3 regions of the Cytobacillus sp. Bac17 genome follow, and region 1 is predicted to be linked to each of the others. Evidence: riboswitches for the same ligand, from Rfam matches in the RefSeq annotation. Region 1 holds a riboswitch; each other region holds the start of a gene.
What was found. A riboswitch is a leader RNA that binds a small molecule or an ion and turns the genes downstream of it on or off. The one in region 1 is predicted to bind thiamine pyrophosphate.

Region 1 (3,275 bases):
AAGAATTGTTAATTACAGGGTTTTACACTTTTTAAACGTTGTAAATTATGGAAAAATAATATCTCATTAGAGGAATTGTGCTATAACAGCATTCCAGGTGCATCAATTTATGATAAAAATGTGACAGAGATGAAGCAAATAAAATTATAAAACATAATAACAATCAAAACTATAAAATTGGAAACTGGATATGAAATAGTGAATAATAGAAACTGTGAAAAAAATATGGGAAAAAGGTGTAAAGATGGCACAGCAGGATTTTACAAAAGGAAATATATTCAAACAGCTCTTGGTGTTCTCAACTCCAATCATGCTCACTAATTTTCTGCAGGTTTCCTATCAATTTATTGATAGTCTGTGGGTTGGGAATCTGCTTGGGGCCGACGCATTGGGAGCTGTGGCGGTGTCCGGCACTGTAATCTTTACAGTTCTTTCTTTTATCATTGGAATAAACAATGCGGCGTTAACGATTTTATCCCAGCAAAAGGGTGGGGATCATGAAGAGGGGCTGAAACAATATTTGAATGCCTTTACCGTCATTCAGACAATTATGTCAGTTGCTCTTGGAATAGCCGGATTCCTGTTTGCAGAAAGAATTTTGGCCATAATGGGCACACCTGCAGGAATGGCTGAAGGTGCAGCATCCTATTTGCAGATTAACTTCATTGGTATTCTGTTTTTATTTGGATACAATTTTATAGGAACCGTACTCAGGGCGCTCGGAGACAGCAAGAGTCCACTGTACTTTGTCCTGATAGCAGTCGTATTAAATGCAATCCTGGACCCTCTTTTTATATCTGTATTCCAGCTTGGTATTGATGGGGCAGCTTGTGCTACGATCCTTTCACAGGGGTTCGCATTTATGATCGGAATGATATTCATACTCCGCAAAAAGCTGGCGCCGTTCACTATTCCTTCTTGGCCGCATAAAGAGGAAGCGGCATTAATTTTCAAGCTCGGCATCCCTTCTGGACTTCAAATGACCGTTATATCGGCTGGTGTTATGGCTATTATGTCTGTCGTCACCTCTTTTGGCGATGACGTGGTTGCGGGATTTGGTGCAGCTCAGCGTATTGACAGCATCATTATGCTTCCTGCGATGGCATTGGGGACTGCAGTCAACAGTATGGCCGGTCAAAATATAGGGAGAAATCAATGGGAACGGGTTCATCAAATCGCCTTGTACGGAGTCATTTACAATCTTGGAATCATGTTTATCATCGCTTTTGGTACGGTCCTATTTGCAGAACACGGGGTGCGCCTGTTTATACAGGATAAAGAATCAGTTCAGTATGGCACTGACTATTTAAAGATCATTGCCTTTTTTTATCCGCTCCTGGGCATTAATTTTATATTGAATGGTGTGGTAAGAGCTTCCGGTGCGATGTTTCAAGTGCTCATACTGAATATCATTTCATTCTGGATCCTGCGCTATCCTTTAACATTCCTATTTTCAAAGTTTATGGGTGATAAAGGAATTGCTGCAGGCATGGGGATAAGCTTTGCTATAAGCAGTGTCATCGCCTTTATGTATTACCGTATCGGAAAGTGGGATAAACAGGCTATATTTGGAGAGGGAAAATAATCCTTTTCACTTTCATTTATTTCATTTATACTAAAATTGGATAATACAATAACGTGCCACAAGGGGAGCATTCTGCTGAGAGTGAATAGTTCGCTGTTCTGACCCTTTGAACCTGTTAGATAATGCTAGCGCAGGAATGTGGAATAAAAGGCGGAAGGGGTTTTTCTGCCTGCTTGTTCTCCCTTGGGGTATCGTCATACGATTATAGGGGGATTTTTTTATGAAAAAATTAAGCCTGACGGCGATGATTGAAGCTTCATTTTTTGCAGCATTTGCTATTATTTTGGATTTCCTTCCATCTATTAAGCTGTCGCCTTCCATTTCAATTTCTGCTGCGATGATTCCCATATTCATTTTGGCATTCAGATGGGGCTTTAAAGTCAGCTTCATTGCCGGTCTATTATGGGGAATATTGCAGATTGCCATGGGTGATGCCTGGATTGCGACTCCGCTTCAGGCATTTATTGAGTACTTTGTGGCATTTGCCTGTATCGGTTTTGCCGGTTTGTTTTTCCGACCAATTCAAAATCAGCTGCGCAGCGGAAACAAGAAAAAGGCATTGGGCTGGGTTGTTTTAGCTGTGTTTGCCGGAAGCCTTGCCCGGTATTTCTGGCATTACATAGCAGGTGTCCTTTTCTTTGGGAGCTATGCGCCGGAAGGGATGTCACCGGTTCTCTTTTCCTTCCTGGCAAACGGTGCAACCATGCTCGGAGCAGCTATTCTCTGCTCGATTTTAGCAGTATTAATTATATCTTCAGCTCCAAGATTGATCATAAGAAAAACGGATGAAGTTATTCAATCACAAAAACGCGCTTCCTAATATAATCAGCCTCTTTGGAAATTTCCAAAGAGGTTTTTTCTTATTTTAGGAAACTGCTCCTGAAAAATGGGTATATTACTCAAAAAGGGGAGTGATTGTTTGTCAAACACATTGCAGGGCAATATTATTACAGGTGTATATGATGCAGAAACCAGTGCCTTTGAGATCCAGAAGGTTAAAAATTTCAGCACCCAGTCTGTCCTTAACAAAAATCAATGTGAAAATTTGTATAACTATTTATCCCTTCATGAAGAGGATGAGGGAGGACAGATTATTACACTTTACGATCAAATGCCATTAATGCTGACCAGGCAGGAAATAGGCAATTTAAAGAAAGATTTGGAGAACATTAAAAAGCTATATCAGTAGAAAATTGCTTTGCACCTTTGCAAAGCTTTTTTTGCATAAATAAATTTGACAATTTTGTGACAAAAAGTTTGACAAATTTGTGAACATAGTTAGAATATTAAATAAAAGGGGATGAAAATATGACTTTAAAACAGCAAAAGGTGCTGCATTTTTTTAGAAATGTTACTGCGGCCGGTATTCTTTTAGGGTTAATTGTCTTTATTTCAAGCTTTTTTGTAAGCGGTCTCACGGGTGAGTATGTTTTATCAATCGGTTTAAGCATTATGGTATCATCCATGCTAATTTTTGGATTCGGATTTTTTATCAATGTGATGGAAGAAATGACAAAGGGCAGCAAGGGAATCAGACAATACAAATAAAACCGGCCTCCAAAAGGGAGACCGGTTTTATTATCTGGCTCATGGGATGGACAAGGCGATTCCGCTTTTCTTGAATTAATGAGCCGCGTGCCCAGAAGTGAGAACCCAAATAGAACCTACTACAATTACAATAACCATAAAT
Region 2 (3,275 bases), on a different contig from region 1:
AATCCCTGCTTATTGCGGCTAATTTGTATAGGAAAGGCTGTAACTGCGAATTTATGATTTTATTAGATGGTTTCATAAAATCTGAAAAAGTGTTATTATTTTCAATAAATTCAAAAAAGGCAGGGCTGGAATATGGCAAAAGTAGAGAATATTAGTTTCGCAGAAAACTTTCCTATTTCATTTAAGGAACTGGAAGAAGAAGCAGAGAAAGTGATGGGAGCTGGCGGATTTGGCTATGTCCAATCAGGAGCCGGGGGAGAAGAAACGCTGAAAAAGAATATCGAATCCTTTGCAAAATACTCAATTGTACCGAGGATGCTTAGAGATGTATCAGTGCCGGATATAAGTGTGAATTTATTTGGAAAAACGTATCCCTATCCAGTATTCCTTGCACCTATAGGAATGCAGCGTCTTGAACACAGTGAGGGAGAGCTTGCATCTGCCCGGGCGGCAGCTTCGTTTGGAATTCCTTTTATCCAGAGCACGGTATCCAGTTATTCCATTGAAGAAATCGCAAATGCAACAGGCACGAGTCCAAAATGGTTCCAATTATATTGGTCCAATTATGAAGATACTGCGTTCAGTATGGTGCGCCGGGCGGAGGAATCAGGCTATGAAGCAATTGTGTTAACAGTAGATACGGTGATGATGGGGTGGAGGGAAGCTGATCTAAGAAACAATTTTTCACCGTTAAAGCTTGGCTATGGAAAAGCAAACTATGAGAGTGACCCGGTCTTTATGGCCACTCTCCATGACGGTGATGTAGTTCAGGGAATCCTTGATAATATCCATCATCCAACCTTGAGCTGGGAGCATATTGCTAGGTTAAAAGAGAAAACAAATCTGCCGATTCTATTAAAGGGTATTCTCCATCCCGAAGATGCCAGGCTGGCCGTTGAAAAAGGGATAGACGGAATCATAGTCTCCAATCATGGCGGCAGGCAGCTTGATGGAGTGATTGCGGCGATTGATGCGCTTGGACCGGTTGTGAAGGAAGTCAAAGGAAGAATTCCAGTATTGTTTGACAGCGGCATTCGCCGCGGTTCCGATGTGGTCAAAGCACTGGCATTAGGAGCCGACGCAGTTTGCCTGGGAAGGCCGTATGTGTACGGTTTGGCCATTGGCGGGCAGAATGGAGTTGAAAAAGTACTTGCCAACTTTATTGAAGAAACAAAAGTGTCACTTTCTCTGGCAGGAGTCGGGAGTCTAAAGGAAATGGCAAGTCTGAAGCTACTTCGATAGTTTCTCAGCAGAAATCGAAGAGCGCTTAATACATTGATTGCACCAAGAAAAGTATATAAGCAAAAAGATTGATGACAGTGCCGGAATAATTTGTTAAGCTTGAGATAGCTTATCAAACTAAATATCTATGCAGCTACTAGGGGTGCCCCGAATGTGTGGGCTGAGAGGAAAGCGCGTTATAGCTTTCTGACTCTTATGGACCTGATCTGGTTAATGCCAGCGGAGGGAAGTAGGATTTGACTATATGTCAATTCATATACTTAAACCAAGCCAGGTCCTTATGGGAATCTGGCTTTTTTGTATACATACTTCCCATCCTGATAAGCAATCAGGCGGCCCTTTAGAAAGGAGGTTTAGATGAACAGAACCCGATTGTTAACTACGATGGCTTTATTTGTAGCAATTGGGACACTGGGATCCCATTTGCTCTGGTTTCCGGCAGGCATAGCCAAGGCCTATCCGGTGCAGCATGCGGTGAATGTATTGGCAGCGGTGACGCTTGGCCCCCTGCCTGCAGCAGCTGTGGCATTTATGATTGGCCTGCTTCGTAATTTGCTTGGATTCGGGACGCTGCTTGCGTTTCCAGGCGGCATGATCGGAGCGTTTTTGGCAGGTGTGCTTTATTTGAAGTTCGGCCGGAAAATATGGGCTGCTGTAGGAGAAGTGGTAGGTACCGGCATAATCGGTGCATTGTTTGCAGTCCCTTTTGCAAAGGTTCTCATGGGAAGCGCAGCTGGGGCATTCTTCTTTGTGCCGCCATTCCTGGTCAGCAGTATTGCCGGTGCGGCCATAGGCTGGATGGTTTTGGCAAAGGTTAAAGAGAAGAATCTGGTTCAGAATATGTGATGATTTTGAGCTGGCGAAGCTAGATGAGTAAGCAGCATAGTAAAGAAATCTGACTTAATGAGCGATTTTCAAGAGTTATAAGCGAAATCCCAAATTTATGAGAGAAAAACGTCAAGTTAGAAAGTCGGTAAAAAACAATTAAAATGTTAGAAAACTGCTAGGGGCGCTACGGCTGAGATAAGGAGCTTTTCCTTTGTCCCTTGGAACCTGATCTGGATAATGCCAGCGCAGGGAAGCAGTGAGGACCTCGTTTTATATCCTCATGCTTTTTCCCCGGCAGCTTCTGTAATTAATAAGGAGGCTATTTTTTATGACTTTTTCAGAGATTCTGCGCAAGGAAAATGAAGATTTGTTTCAGCTGATATTTGAGCACCCATTTGTCCAGGGGATCGGGAGAGGGGACGTGCCGAAAGAGGCACTGGCCCATTACATTAAAGCGGACTTTGAGTATCTGAATGCGTTCATGCATATTTATGGGATTGCCATTTCAAAGTCAGCAGAGCGTAAGGATATTGCATATTTTAATCAGCAAATAGAATTTGTATTGAACAGCGAAGTACATCCCCACCATAATTTTTGCCAGCAGATTGGCGTGGATTACGAAGCATTGCAGGGCTATCCGCTCCCTCCAACAGCTGATCATTATGTTAAGCATATGATGTATCATGCCCACACAGGCGGCATGGGTGAAATCCTTGCTGCATTATTGCCTTGTCCATGGACTTATTGGGAGATTGGGCTTGAACTCATGAAGCAATATGAGCCAGATGAGAACCATCCGTTTTATCCATGGATCTCTTTTTACGCAAATTTAAGGGTCGAAGCTGTGACCATGAATATGAGAAACCGTTTGGATGAGCTTGCTGATGCGGCATCACCGGAAGAAAGGCAGCGAATGAAGGATGCTTTCCGAAAAAGCTGCCAGCTGGAGCTTGGCTTCTGGGAGATGGCTTACACCTGCGAAGAGTGGCCGGCAGGCAATCCTGCAGCAGTAAGATAAGAAAAGCGCAAGCGCCTCGCTCAAAAAGGAACGCAGGCTAAGAGCGCAACGTCCTCCCAAAAGCTACCGCTTTCGGTCGTGCGATGTATCGCTGCCGTAGCTTTCCTTGTCCTGTGGCAACGTCTGCATGACCCACATCCTCCCATAATCTGCCGCTTTTGGTCGTGCGATGATTATGCTGCCGAAG
Region 3 (3,275 bases), on a different contig from region 1:
GTGGGACGTACCCCAGTCAGAATTCCCCACTTCTGGGTAATGCCTGTCCATTCCTGCAAAACAGTCAGATATACGTGGGATACTGCATTTTTTATTTGTTTAAAATTCTCTTTTTCTGTCTCAGACGGTACGAATTCCTTCTCAAAATTCGCTGAATGATTCTTGCCATCTTTATCAGAAAGCTCTGCAATGGCTTTAATGTGCTTTCCATGTTCAAGCTGAAGATTAATTGTAAGGTCGGCTGCATCATTCTCACCCAGCATCACTTCACATTCTTCAAAAAAGAGGTTCCCGATCAGCCGGAGCGGACGATGGAAACGTTCATCCTGTACACCTAAAATTGAAATGTTCAAATTGATCACCTTTTTTAGAAAATATATTAATCTGCCGATGTCTTTGTTTTCTTAGGGGCAGCTGCATAGTGTCTATTTTTCATGTTGACAAACTTCTTTTAGTGTACAGAAATGGGGAAACAAGGTCAATATAAGGGAAATGATTCCTAATGGATACCCAGTATCGCAAAGCAAAAAAAGAGCCGATTTACTAATCGAGCTCTCTTTGATTGATTTTATTTTAATAGATTCATTTTCTTCAGGAAATCAATTGGATGCTGTTTGCGGAAATGTTCTTTGACCATGTAGCTTACACCGTTCTGGTCATTGGATCGTGTCAGCCAGTCTGCTGCTTTTTTGACTTCGGCAGGTGCATTACCCATAGCCACACCGAGGCCGGCGGCTTCAATCATTTCCAGATCATCCTCCGAGTCGCCTATAACGACCATTTGGTTTCGGGAAATTCCGAGATGTTCACATAAATAGAGCAAACCATTCAGCTTTGAAACTCCGGCAGGTACAATATCCATCCGCAGATCACTTAACTTAATGACTTCTACATTTTCAAACATGCCCCTAATGGCTGCCTGGGCATCCTCAAGGTCGTCTTTATCTTCAAAATACACTTCAATTTTTGGCGGTGTGACCGGCTCATCTAAAATGGTGTCACTTAATGAATCCACAAATTGCTGCGAGTAAAAAATGGGATCGCCGGTTGTAAAAACAGTTTTAGCAAGCATATTGGTATTGAGCTTGGTTTTGTTGGCAAGGGAATATTTTTCGTGCACCAGCCTGATTTGACAGGTAAAGCCTTCAAGCAGGCGCACGATTTCAAACGTTTCATCTTCCTGTATCCTTTTTACAAATATCGGCTTTTCCTGAGAAGCTGCAATATAAGCTCCCCTGTGTGTGACCAGCAAGGAATTGATTTTCAATGCTTTGGCCGCTTTTTTCGCGGATGGAAAGCTTCTGGATGTGACAAGTGTTACATAAATTCCTTTTTGCTGCACATATTCAATCGCTTCTTTTGTTGATTTATGAAGTCTTCCATTTGATTGGAGTAGTGTTCCGTCAATATTTAAAGCAAGCATTCTATATATCATCCAATTTGCCCCCTATTCTCGGTGTAAAATTGTCCTATTACACTTTTATGAAGGGAAGGATTGGATTAGAACATGACATGGACAATGCAGAAATTTTTTCATAGCTTATCTGTGTTATTGAAGGCGTTTATCTGTTTTCATAGATCATTTGATTTAAAGAATTGTAAATTAGTCATTTACAATTTGGATGCTCCGTATTAAGATGGAGTCAATAAAAACTGCATATCTTATTTTGCACTAGGGGAGCTTTTAGGCTGAGAAGAACAATCCGTTCTGACTCTTATCACCCGATCTGGATAATACCAGCGTGGGGAAGTGCAGGTGAACGGCTATCATTTCTAGTGTATTGATATCATTCAACTGCATTTCCTTTTGGGAATGCAGTTTTTTAATTTTATATAAACCAGGAGGATGGCAAAATGCAGGAAAATTTCTTATGCGGAACAAGCGAGATTACAGGGTGCAGGTTTTCGATTTATCCAATGACTGACAGGTTTGTGGATGTTATTTTATCTGCTCTAAAAGAAGTGGATACAAGCAAGATATGGATGGAAACAGATGATGTGAGCACTTGTGTGCGCGGCAGGTCCATTCATGTTTTTGATGTAGTCAAAGCGATTTATCTTGAAGCTGCTAAGCATGGTGATCATGTAGTATTTAACGGCACATTTTCAAATGGATGCCCTGGCGATACTGCCGGAGATGCTTATCTTGCTGAAAATGAAGAGAAGGCGAATGAAAAAAAATCTGCTGGAATCAGCCAGGAAGTCGCTGTCCAGTTCGCACTTTATCCGATGGGGATTCCTGGATACATGAACGTCATTATGAACCAAGTCGAGCTTGCAAAGGCTCAGGGAACGTTTACTGAAGGAGTGCATTATGCTTCAAGATTAGATGGGAATGCACACGATGTTTTTAAAACGCTGGAAGATGCTTTCGAAAGCTGTAAGAAAAGCGATTCCACTCATATTGTCATGACGGTTAATATGTCTGCAAACAGTCCTTCCAAAAAGGGGGCTGTGTAAAATGCTCGAAAAATGGAAGCTTCGTGAGGTCATTGTCCTATCTGTACTCGCTGTTGTGTTTGCAGTTGTATACCTGGTGTTCATGCAATTTGGCAACGTGTTATATGGGATGTTTGGCTTAATTGGCTTTGATCTGATTTTTGGCATTTGGTTTATTGTTTCAATCATCGCAGCGTACATAATCAGAAAACCCGGAGCAGCCTTTTTATCGGAAACCATCGCAGCGGCCATTGAAGTCATGATTGGCAATGCAGTAGGCCCTCGCCTGATTCTTTCAGGCATGATTCAGGGGATTGGAGCAGAAGCTGTTTTTGCGGCAACTAAATGGAACAATTACCGGACATGGGTTTTAATTGCTGCCGGCATGGGCTCTTCTGTTACGAGCTTTATTTGGGGCTATTTCATTTCCGGCTACGCAGCCCTCTCACCCGGTTATGTAACTGCCATGTTTTTTGTGAGACTGGTTAGCGGTGCTTTGCTCGCTGGATTGCTGGGGAAATGGCTGAGTAAGAGTCTTGCTAAAACTGGGGCATTAAACAGCTTCCCTATCGGAAAAGAGCTGAGAAGGGAAAAATCACAAAATGGCATTTCAGCATAACCAGCCTTTATTAATAACAGAAAAGCTGTCCTTCCGGCATGAAGATGTGAAGAATCCTGTTTTTAAGAATGTGAATTTCAGCCTTAATTCAGGGGAAGCTGTTCTATTATTGGGCCCCAGCGGCTGCGGAAAAAGCACGCTTGCTTTCTGCTTAAATAAATTGTATCCGGAAGCCGTTGATGGCGACTTGGATGGCACCATTTCCTTCAAAGGAAAG

Region 2: linked by a shared signal. The riboswitch ahead of thiW (energy coupling factor transporter S component ThiW) and the one ahead of thiT (energy-coupled thiamine transporter ThiT) in region 1 are both predicted to bind thiamine pyrophosphate.
Region 3: linked by a shared signal. The riboswitch ahead of NR125_RS13405 (YkoF family thiamine/hydroxymethylpyrimidine-binding protein) and the one ahead of thiT (energy-coupled thiamine transporter ThiT) in region 1 are both predicted to bind thiamine pyrophosphate.

Annotation. Positions count from the first base shown of each region.
Region 1 is NZ_JALJRC010000017.1:45,286-48,560, reverse strand. Features, by position in the region: gene NR125_RS18435 (MATE family efflux transporter) at 245-1,585, shown strand; TPP riboswitch at 1,637-1,739, shown strand; gene thiT (energy-coupled thiamine transporter ThiT) at 1,806-2,405, shown strand; gene NR125_RS18425 (hypothetical protein) at 2,505-2,774, shown strand; gene NR125_RS18420 (hypothetical protein) at 2,894-3,133, shown strand; gene qoxD (cytochrome aa3 quinol oxidase subunit IV) at 3,209-3,275, opposite strand, start outside.
Region 2 is NZ_JALJRC010000016.1:69,217-72,491, forward strand. Features, by position in the region: gene NR125_RS17965 (alpha-hydroxy-acid oxidizing protein) at 133-1,242, shown strand; TPP riboswitch at 1,371-1,487, shown strand; gene thiW (energy coupling factor transporter S component ThiW) at 1,600-2,088, shown strand; TPP riboswitch at 2,238-2,339, shown strand; gene tenA (thiaminase II) at 2,399-3,088, shown strand.
Region 3 is NZ_JALJRC010000009.1:139,322-142,596, forward strand. Features, by position in the region: gene NR125_RS13395 (coproporphyrinogen III oxidase) at 1-353, opposite strand, end outside; gene NR125_RS13400 (Cof-type HAD-IIB family hydrolase) at 569-1,435, opposite strand; TPP riboswitch at 1,665-1,766, shown strand; gene NR125_RS13405 (YkoF family thiamine/hydroxymethylpyrimidine-binding protein) at 1,855-2,460, shown strand; gene NR125_RS13410 (ECF transporter S component) at 2,462-3,058, shown strand; gene NR125_RS13415 (ABC transporter ATP-binding protein) at 3,042-3,275, shown strand, end outside.